Regions from separate parts of the Kocuria sp. HMSC066H03 genome, predicted to be linked through region 2. Evidence: riboswitches for the same ligand, from Rfam matches in the RefSeq annotation. Region 2 holds a riboswitch; each other region holds the start of a gene.
What was found. Region 2 has a riboswitch for thiamine pyrophosphate ahead of HMPREF2833_RS11065 (bifunctional hydroxymethylpyrimidine kinase/phosphomethylpyrimidine kinase). Riboswitches for the same ligand answer to the same signal wherever they lie in the genome.
Positions count from the first base shown of each region.

Region 1: it holds a riboswitch for thiamine pyrophosphate, as region 2 does, so the genes downstream of both, HMPREF2833_RS06895 (3-oxoacyl-ACP reductase) here and HMPREF2833_RS11065 (bifunctional hydroxymethylpyrimidine kinase/phosphomethylpyrimidine kinase) in region 2, are expected to answer to the same signal.
Region 3: it holds a riboswitch for thiamine pyrophosphate, as region 2 does, so the genes downstream of both, HMPREF2833_RS05860 (ECF transporter S component) here and HMPREF2833_RS11065 (bifunctional hydroxymethylpyrimidine kinase/phosphomethylpyrimidine kinase) in region 2, are expected to answer to the same signal.

Region 1 is NZ_KV807506.1:769,298-772,561, reverse strand. It holds gene HMPREF2833_RS06900 (LLM class flavin-dependent oxidoreductase) at 1-864, opposite strand, end outside; gene HMPREF2833_RS06895 (3-oxoacyl-ACP reductase) at 866-1,630, opposite strand; TPP riboswitch at 1,676-1,811, opposite strand; gene nhaA (Na+/H+ antiporter NhaA) at 1,957-3,264, shown strand, end outside.
Region 2 is NZ_KV807509.1:500,223-503,486, forward strand. It holds gene HMPREF2833_RS11065 (bifunctional hydroxymethylpyrimidine kinase/phosphomethylpyrimidine kinase) at 1-1,393, opposite strand, end outside; TPP riboswitch at 1,381-1,474, opposite strand; gene HMPREF2833_RS11070 (Rne/Rng family ribonuclease) at 1,566-3,264, opposite strand, start outside.
Region 3 is NZ_KV807506.1:537,714-540,977, reverse strand. It holds gene HMPREF2833_RS05880 (Na+/H+ antiporter subunit E) at 1-398, shown strand, start outside; gene HMPREF2833_RS05875 (MrpF/PhaF family protein) at 395-664, shown strand; gene mnhG (monovalent cation/H(+) antiporter subunit G) at 661-1,026, shown strand; gene HMPREF2833_RS05865 (DUF4235 domain-containing protein) at 1,156-1,428, shown strand; TPP riboswitch at 1,592-1,698, shown strand; gene HMPREF2833_RS05860 (ECF transporter S component) at 1,755-2,378, shown strand; gene HMPREF2833_RS05855 (ABC transporter ATP-binding protein) at 2,375-3,264, shown strand, end outside.

The DNA of each region.
Region 1 (3,264 bases), on a different contig from region 2:
CAGCCGGTCCACGCGCTCCTGCTTGGCGAGGGCCTCCTCGTGGGTGCGGCCCACGTAGGTGACCAGTCCGGGCATCACGACCACGGCCTCCGGATCGCGGCCGGCCCGGGCCACCTCCGCCTTGACCGAGGCGTAGTACTCCTCGGCGGCGGGGAGGTCGTAGGCCACGGCATAGATCCCCTCCGCGAAGTCCCCGGCCAGGGCCTTTCCGGGCCCGGACGCACCGGCCTGGAACAGCACCGGCTCGCCCTGCGGGGAGCGCGGGACCGTGAGGGGTCCGTCCACCAGGAAGTGGCGGCCCTCGTGGTCCAGGCGGTGCAGCTTGGACGGGTCCGCCCACTGGCCCTCCGGGTCCGCGGTGACGGCGTCCTCGTCCCAACTGGCCCACAGGGCGCGGGCCACCTCCACGAACTCGCGGGCGCGCCCGTAGCGCTCGTCCTTGGGCGGCATGGCTCGGTAGCCGTGGTTGCGGGCCTCGTCGTCCCACATGGAGGTCACCACGTTCCAGCCCGCCCGGCCGCCCGAGATGTGGTCCAGGGACGCGAGCATCCGGGCCGCGTGGAACGGCGTGAAGAACGTGGAGGACACCGTGCACACCAGGCCGATGCGCTCGGTGGCGCGCGCCATCGCGGACAGCGCGGTCAGCGGTTCGAGGGACCAGTGGGGTCCGCCGGAGACGTCGCCCACGCTGTGGCCGTCCGCGAAGAACACGGCGTCGAACAGGCCGCGCTCGGCGGTCTGCGCGAGCTCCTCGTAGTAGCTGATGTCCGTGAGGCGGTGCACCGAGGAGTTCGGGGCGCGCCACGCCGCCTGGTGGTGGCCGGCGCCGTAGAGGAACGCGTTGAGGTGGAGGCGGCGGGCCATGTCAGTCCATCACCAGCCCGCCGTCGACCACCAGGTTCTGGCCGGTGACCCCGCGGGACCAGTCCGAGGCGAAGAACAGGGCGGTGTCCGCGAACTCCTCGGGGGTGGTCACGCGACCCAAGGGAGTGCTGGCGGCGATGAAGTCGAAGACCTCGTCCGGGGTGGCGGCGCTCGCGTCCGTGGTGCGAAGCAGGCCACCGGAGATCATGTTCACGGTGATGCCCTGCGGTCCCAGGTCCTTGGCGGCGGTGCGGGTGAGGGAGAGCAGGGCGGCCTTCGCGGCGGTGTAGTCGTGGTAGGGGACCACGGGGTTCTGGAAGAGGTTGGTGCCGATGTTGATGATGCGCCCCTCGCCCGCCTCCGCCATGCCCGGGGTGACCGCCTGCATCACGTTGAGGGCGCCCACGACCGCGCCCTCGAACTGCTGGGTCAGGTTCTGCGCAGTGAGCGTGTCCAGGGTGGGCCGGGCGTCCCCGTTGAAGCTGAAGTCCACCAGGGCGTTGTTCACCGCCACCGTGATCGGCGCGCCGAAGTGCTCCCGGGCCTGGGTGACCATGTCCCGCACCTGCTGGGCGTCGGTCACGTCCGCCTGGACAGCAAGCGCCCTGTCCTCGCCGAGTTCGCTGACCAGCGCGCGGGCCCGCTCCTCGCTGGCGTGGTAGTTCACGACGACGCGCGCACCCTCCCGCGCGAACGCCCGGCTGAGGTGCTCCCCGAGCCCGCGGGCTCCGCCGGTGACCAGGACGATGGTGTTCTCGATCCGCATGCTCACTCCTGTGGCTCACGGCGAAGAAAGCGGTGCGCCACCTGCGCGGTGCGACCGTGACATCCCTTCGCCAGTACTAACTGGACAGGTTCGACGGGTGTCATCTCAGCCGCTGCGGACCCCCGCTCCACGCGCCCGGTGAGGCTGGGAGGAGAGGGTGGCGGCACCCCGTGTCACTGGTGGTCAGTGTAGACGGAGCCGCTCAGCCTCATGGCAGCCGCCCCGGGTGCGCCGCCCAAATGCACCCTGCTACCCTTGATGGCTGGTGTGCCGGGAAGTCTGGTCGGCGGTAATGAGCGTGATGCCCGTCGACATTGGAGTACTCCATGCCCCTGCACCACACGACCACCCCTGCCCACCGTGAGCCCGGATCACCGGATCCCGTGGCGCAGGAAGAATCCTCCGGCTTCGTTTCGGAGCCCGGTTTCTTCAACCATCCTGAGCCTCCGTGCGAGCCCGACCACCCCTCGGGTGGCGTCCTCTCCCGGCTCCAGGACGTCCTGCGCCGCGAGACCGTGGCCGGCATCCTCCTCGTGGTTGCCGCTGTCATCGCCCTCGTCTGGGCCAACTCGCCCTTTGCGGAGAGCTACTTCGCCCTCCGTGACCTCGAGGTCGGCTACGAGCCGTGGCACCTGAAGCTCAGCCTCGGCACCTGGGCCGCGGACGGGCTGCTCGCCGTCTTCTTCTTCCTCGTGGGTCTGGAACTCAAACGCGAGTTCGTCGCGGGTGATCTGCGGGACCTCCGCAAGGCGGCCGTGCCGGTCGCGGCGGCCGTGGGCGGCGTCGTCGTCCCCGCGCTGATCTACGCGGCCGTGAACGCGACGAGCCCCGAGACCCTGGGCGGCTGGGCGATCCCGACCGCCACGGACATCGCCTTCGCCGTGGCGGTGCTCGCGATCGTGGGCTCGCACCTGCCCAGCGCGCTCCGCCTGTTCCTGCTGACCCTGGCGGTGGTGGACGACCTGCTGGCCATCACGATCATCGCGATCTTCTACACCGACGAGGTGCACGTGCTCCCGCTGCTCCTCGCGCTCGTCCCGCTGGCCGCGTTCGGGCTGCTGGCGCACCGCTTCCCCCGCTTCTTCGCGCACCGCACGTGGGCCGCGTGGGTGATCCTGGTGCCGCTGGCCGTGGTCACGTGGGCCCTGGTCCACGAGGCCGGGATCCACGCCACGGTCGCGGGCGTGCTGCTCGGTTTCGCCGTTCCCGTCATGGGGGCCAAGGCGTCCGGGGAGCCCGTGGAGCTCGCCGAGCACCTGGAGCACCGCGTCCGGCCCCTGTCCGCCGGGTTCGCGGTGCCGGTCTTCGCGTTCTTCTCCGCGGGCGTCGCAGTGGGCGGCTGGGACGGATTGACGACGGCGCTCGCCGCCCCCGTCACGCTCGGCATCATCGCGGGCCTCGTCCTGGGCAAGCCGCTGGGCATCATTGCCGCCACGTGGCTCACCACCGTGCTCACCGGGCGGAAGCTGGACCCGTCCTACAAGTGGATCGACCTGGTGGGGATCGCGCTGCTGGCCGGGATCGGGTTCACGGTGTCCCTGCTGATCGCGGAGCTCAGCTTCGACCCGTCCGCGGCCGCCGGGGACCAGGCCAAGGTGGCCGTACTGACCGCGTCGGTGCTGGCAGCGGTGCTG
Region 2 (3,264 bases):
CCACCGCGAACCCGTCCTGCCCCGTGCGGGCGAGCAGGAAGTCCGCGTACGCGCTCGTGGTCCCGGAGGGCTGTTGCGGGGCGCGCCCGTCCAGCCGCGCGCGGTGCAGTGCGGACTCCCCCGTGACCACAGCGGCCGCCGCCCTGGCGAAGAACTCCCGGGTGCTCTCCTCGGGGGCCGCCGCCGCGAGCAGCGCGAGGGCCCGCGAGTAGGCGTCCAGGTACTGCATGTCCTGGTCCAGGTAGCGCTCGAACTCGTCCCGCTCCAGCGTGCCGTCCCCCAGCCCCACCACGAAGGGCAGGACCGCGATCTGCTCGCGGATCGGCGCGCTCGCCTCCCAGAGCTCGTCGGTGAAGCGTGTGCCGGGATCCTCGGTGCCCCCGCACGACGCCGCCGCGTCACCACGCGCGGACACGTCCCCCGCCGCGGCCTGCAGTGCGTGCCCGGCCGCCACGGCCCTCTGTGCCGGGGAGGCAGTGTGGACAGCGCCGTCTGCCGGGGAGACAGCGGGAGCGGCGTCGTCGTCCTCCCCGCACGCCGCCGCCACGAAGGCGGGGTCCGTGACGAGGTCCTGGACGTGGTGGAAGTGGTGGACCGGGCCGTTGCCGTGGCCCACGTGCAGGGAGTCCGCAGCGCGCAGCGCACCGCGAAGCCAGCGGCGGGCGGTGTCGATCCCCTGTGCCCAGTCCCCCGTGCGCGCCACGACCGTGGCCACCGCGGACGACAGCGAGCACCCGGTCCCGTGGGTGTTGCGCGTAGCCACTCTCGTCCCCGAGTACTGGGCCACGGGCTCGGTCTGGCCCGGGACCACGAGGGCGTCCGGGGTGGACTCCCCGCTCAGGTGCCCGCCCTTGACCAGCACGCGCGTGCCGAAGGTCTCCGCCACGGCCCGGCCCTGCTCGAGCGCCTCGTCCCACGTGGTGGCCACGGGCCGCTCCGCGAGCACGGCGAGCTCGGGCAGGTTGGGGGTGATCAGGTCCGCGTGGTGCAGGATGCCGCGCAGCGCGTCCTCGGCGTCGGATGCGAGCAGACGCCCCCCGGCGGTGGCCACCATGACGGGGTCGATCACGACCACGGGCGCACGGTGGGCCGCGAGCCACGCCCCCACCGTCTCGATGACGTCCACCGAGCCGAGCATCCCGACCTTCACGGCATCCAGCTCCACGTCCTGCGCCACGGCGTCCAGCTGCGCCTGCAGCACGGACACGGGTGGGGTGTGGACCGCCACCACGCCCTGCGTGTTCTGCGCGACCACCGCAGTGACCACGCTCAGCCCGAAGCCGCCCATGGCGGCGATGGACTTCAGGTCCGCGGCGTGCCCGGCACCACCCGTGGGGTCGGTGCCGGCGATCGAGAGGACGCGGGGGGCGGGGACAGAAGGCGTGGGGTTCACGACATTCCCTTCGCTAGTACGAGCTAGATCAGGTTCTACGGGTGTGTTCTCAGCCGCCGTGCGGCACCCCGTGCACGTGGTCCCGATCATGCCACAGGAGCGCCCGGACGAGTCCGAGCGCTCCTGTGGTGGGTGGTCCCCCGCGGCCCTCCCAGGAGGGCCGCGGGGGGCGTCAGTCCCCCTTGGGGGTCATCGTGATGTCCCGGGCGCTCACGCCCACACCCACGATGGTGGGCTGGCCGTCCGAGGAGGCCGAGCCCACGGGCGCGGCCGCGGCGGTGAACCGCGTGGCCGAGCGCTCGGCGGCGTCGTACTCACGGGTCTCCACGCTTCCGGCACCCGGTGCGGCCGTGGGAGCCACGGCGCGGCGGGAACCGCGGCGGCGCCTGGCAGGAGCGGCGTCCGTGGTGGACGCGGCGGGCTGTGCCGTCGTGGCGCGCCGGGACGGGTCCGACTGTCCAGCCCCGCCCTCGGACGGCGACTGCTTCTGGGCGTCCCGCTCCGGCGCGGAGCCCTCGGGCTGCTCGGACCGGGTCTGCTCGGCGTCGGACGACGCGGCGCCGTTGCCGCGACCCCGGCCGCGCTGGCCCGCGGAGCGTCCCCCGCGGCCCTTCGAGCCCTCGCCGCCCCGCCGTCCGGAGCCGCGACCGGACCCGGTGCGGTCCTGCGACGCGTCCTCGCCGGAGTCCTCGGCCGAGAAGGCCGCGGAGAGCGAGTCCAGGGTGAGCGCCTCCTGCTCCGCGCGCTCGTCCTTCTGCCCCTGGGGGAGCTCGATGACCTCACCGTGGATCGTCAGGCTGGACCCGGCGTCACCCGCGGCGTGCTCGCCGCGGGGTTCGGAGGCACCGTTCCCACCGTTCTCGGTGGCGGTGTCCTCGCCCTGGTTCCCGCGACCGCGGCTGCGCTTGCCGCGGCGCTTCTTCCGACGCCGCCCGCTCTCGGAGTCCGCCGAACCGTGCTCGGACGCCTGCTCCGGGCCCTGGTTCCCGTGCTCCGCGTGCTGGCCGGTCGAGTCCTTGTGCTCGGCTCCGCCGCGGGAGGCGCCCTGGGCGTCGTCGTCCTCGTGGGAGGAGGCGGCCGCGATGTTCGCGAACGCCGTGCGGGCGGCCTCGTCCCGGGCCTGCTGCTGGTCGTCCGCGCCACCCCGGTTGTTGGACCGGGGCTTGTCCTGCGGCTGGTTCTGCTTCTGCCGCGAGCGCTTGCGCTCGTTGCGGTTGCCGCCGCGGTGGTCCGGCGCGGTGGCCGTGGAGCGACCCTTGAGGGGGTGGTCGTGGACAACGACGCCGCGGCCCGCGCACTCCTCGCACGGCTCCGAGAAGACCTCGAGCAGGCCGGTGCCCATGCGCTTGCGCGTCATCTGCACGAGACCCAGGGAGGTCACCTCCGCCACCTGGTGCTTGGTGCGGTCACGGCCCAGGCACTCCACGAGCCGGCGCAGCACGAGGTCCCGGTTGGACTCCAGGACCATGTCGATGAAGTCCACCACGATGATTCCGCCGATGTCCCGCAGCCGCAGCTGGCGCACGATCTCCTCGGCGGCCTCGAGGTTGTTCTTGGTGACGGTCTCCTCGAGGTTGCCGCCGGAACCGGTGAACTTGCCCGTGTTGACGTCCACCACGGTCATGGCCTCGGTGCGGTCGATCACGAGCGAGCCGCCGGAGGGCAGGAACACCTTGCGCTCCAGCGCCTTCTGGATCTGCTCCTCCACGCGCATGTGCTCGAAGAGGTCCTCGTCCTCGGTCCAGCGCTGCAGCCGGTCCAGCAGGTCCGGGGCCACGTAGGTCACGTAGGCCTCGATGTTGTCCCACGCCTGCTCGCCCTGGACCACCATGGCGGTGAAGTCCTCGTTGAACACGTCCCGGACGGTCTTG
Region 3 (3,264 bases), on a different contig from region 2:
CGAGCATCCACGTGTTCCGAGTGGCGCTGGTGCAGGGACCGCGCGTGCACAACGCCGTGCTGCGGGTGCCGCTGCGTCAGAACAACGATCTGCTGATGACCGCCGTGGGGCACACCATGGCGCTGATCCCCGGGTCACTGGTGGTCGAGGTGGACCGGGGGAACGGGATCCTCTACTTCCACGTCCTGGACATCGCCACGCCGGAGCAGGCCGAGGCGTTCCGGCGCTCGGTGCTGGACACCGAGGCCGCCTGGATCCGCATCATGGGCTCGCGGGAGGACCTGGCGCTGCTGCCGGTCAAGGGGGACCCCGACCGCACGGAGGCCACGGGCGCCGTCGAGTCCCCCACCGAAGACATGGACGAGGCCGGGAGCGGGCCCGGAGAGGAACGGTCATGACCCTGTTCGACGTCGCCGTGTGGGTGTGCGGTGCGATCCTCGCGCTCGCGGCCGCGGGCACCATCTACCGCCTGGCCAAGGGACCGTCCCTGCTGGACCGGGTGATCGCCACGGACGTCCTCCTGGCCATCGTGGGCGCCGCGCTGGCCGTGGAGATGGTGTACCACCGCCACACGGACAACCTGGTGCTGCTCGTGATCGTCTCCCTCGTAGGGTTCCTGGGATCCGTCACGGTGGCGCGCAACGTGGGGCTGGACCGCTCATGAACTGGCACACGGTGACGGACGTGGCAGCAGTGGTGTGCCTGGTCGCGGGGACGTTCATGTCGCTCGCGGCCGCGGTGGGTCTCGTGCGCTTCCCCGATCTGCTCTCCCGCATGCACGCGGGCACCAAGCCCCAGGTCTTCGGGCTGCTCCTGCTGCTCACCGCCCTCGCGTTCGCCAGCGGGGAGCCCCGGATGATCCCCCTGCTGGTCCTCGCGTGGATCTTCCAGCTGCTCACGGTCCCGGTCTCCGCGCACATGGTGGGCCGTGCGGCCTACCGTTCCAAGCACCTGCACGAGGAGAACCTCGTGACGGACGAGCTGCGTGACGTGGTGGCCCGCGCCGGCGAGGACCGTCCCGACTGACGACACACGCGGTGGTGCCACCCGGGCAGGTGGCGCCACCCCGGCTCACGGGTTCGTATGCTGGGGTGGGAGCACGACGCCGCCGGCCACCACGCGCCGGCGGCACTTTCGAAAACCGAGGAGAATCCCATGAACAAGGCGATGGACATTTTCGGCACGGTGGCCTCCCTGGGCGGCGTGGCCGTGGCCAACAAGGCTCTGACCGTGGCGTGGAAGCAGGTCACGGGCAACGAGCCCCCCGCCAAGAACCCGGACGAGGACGAGGCCTGGCGCGACATCATCATCTGGGCCATGATCACCGGTGTGGTGGGCACGGTCATCAAGGTGGGCATCGCCCGCCAGGTGTCCAAGATGCAGTCCGACGACAACGACTCCACGAAGTCCTCGCAGACCGAGATCTGAGTCCTGCTCCCGCGCACGCCCGCCGGTGAGGGCCACGCGTCACTGGACGCGTCCTCGCGGCGGGAGTGCGCGGCACCGGGGTGCGGCGCGCACCTCGCACCACGGCGGTCGGCCGGGGCGCCTCGAGCACCCCGGCCGACCGCCGTGGTGGTCTAGACTGATGGCTCAACGACAGGGGAGCGCCACCGAGGCGCTGAGAGTGCGCGCGAGCGCAGACCCTCGAACCTGATCCGGTTCATACCGGCGCTAGGGAGTCGAGCATCTCAAGAGCCCGTCCGCGGTGCGCGGGGGCTCTTCCCCTCCTGGAACCTTCAGGAGGAGTTCTCATGACACAGCTCAGCAGCACCCCCACCGGAACCGCACGGGGTACCGCCCGCACGCAGTCCTGGCGGGTCGTGGACATCGTGGTGGCGGCGGTCCTCGCCGCGGCGTGCGCGGTGATCTTCTGGATGTGGTCCAACCTGCTGTACCCCGTGGTGTCCACGGCCGCGGTGGCGTATCCGCCCTCGGCGGGGCTGATCTCGGGCGGCTGGCTCGTGGCGGGCACCCTGGGCGCGCTCATCATCCGCAAGCCCGGCGCGGCCCTGTTCTGCGAGCTGCTCGCGGCGGTGCTGGAGGGCTTCCTGGGAACCCACTTCGGGTGGACCGTGGTGATCTCCGGTCTCGTCCAGGGTCTCGGAGTGGAGCTCGTGTTCCTCCTGACGCGCTACCGCCGCTTCGGCCTGGCCGTGGCCACCGCGGCCGGTGCGCTCTCGGGACTCTTCCTCGGGGTGAGCGAGGACATCATGTACAACTACGAGTGGGCGCTGGACCAGAAGGTCGTCTACGCCGCCCTCACCACCCTCTCCGGTGCGGTGATCGCCGGTGCCCTGATGTGGCTCGTGGTGCGTGCACTGCAGGCCACCGGGGTGCTGGGGGCCCTGGCCTCCGGCGCCACGCGCCGTCGATGACGGAACCGGCGGGGTCTGCGCCCACCGGCGCGGCCGTGCGGCTGGAGCGGTTCGGGTGGCACTACCCCGGCCGTCAGGATCCGAGCCTGCGTGACGTCACCGCCGTGGTCGAACCCGGGGAGCGCGTGCTGCTGCTGGGGCCGTCCGGCGCCGGGAAGTCCACGCTGCTGCAGGCCCTCGCGGGGGTGGAACAGGATCCGGACGGGCAGTCCCGCTCCGGCGGGCTGAGCGTGGACGGCGTGGACCCACGGGAGGCGCGAGGGGCCGTGGGCTTCATGCACCAGGACCCCGAGACCCAGGTGATCCTCTCCCGCGTGGGGGACGACGTCGCGTTCGGGCTGGAGAACATCTCGGTGCCCCCCGAGCAGATCTGGCCCCGCGTGGACGAGGCGCTCGCGCGGGTGGGGCTGACGCTGCCCCTCGCGCACTCCACCACGGCCCTGTCCGGCGGGCAGAAGCAGCGTCTCGCGCTCGCGGGCGTCATGGCCATGCGGCCTCGGCTGCTGCTGCTGGACGAGCCCACCGCGAGCGTGGACCAGGAGGGCGCGGAGCAGCTGTGCCGGGCCGTCTCCGAGGCGGTGTCGCGGGACGGCATCACGCTCGTGGTCGTGGAGCACCGGGTGGCCCTGTGGGAACCCGTGGTGGACCGGGTCATCGTGCTGGACGAGCACGGCCGGGTGGCCTTCGACGGTCCCACGCGCGAGACCCTCCACGACGCCCGCCACCTGCTCCAGGAGCAGGGCACGTGGGTGCCCGGCTGGGTTCCGACCACGCGCGCACCCGCCCCGGCGGACACCCGCGGCCCGGACGCCGGGGAGGTGCTGCTGAGCGCCCGGAACCTCGCCGTCTCCCGCGTGCAGCCGACGCGGCGCGAGATCGCCCGCAG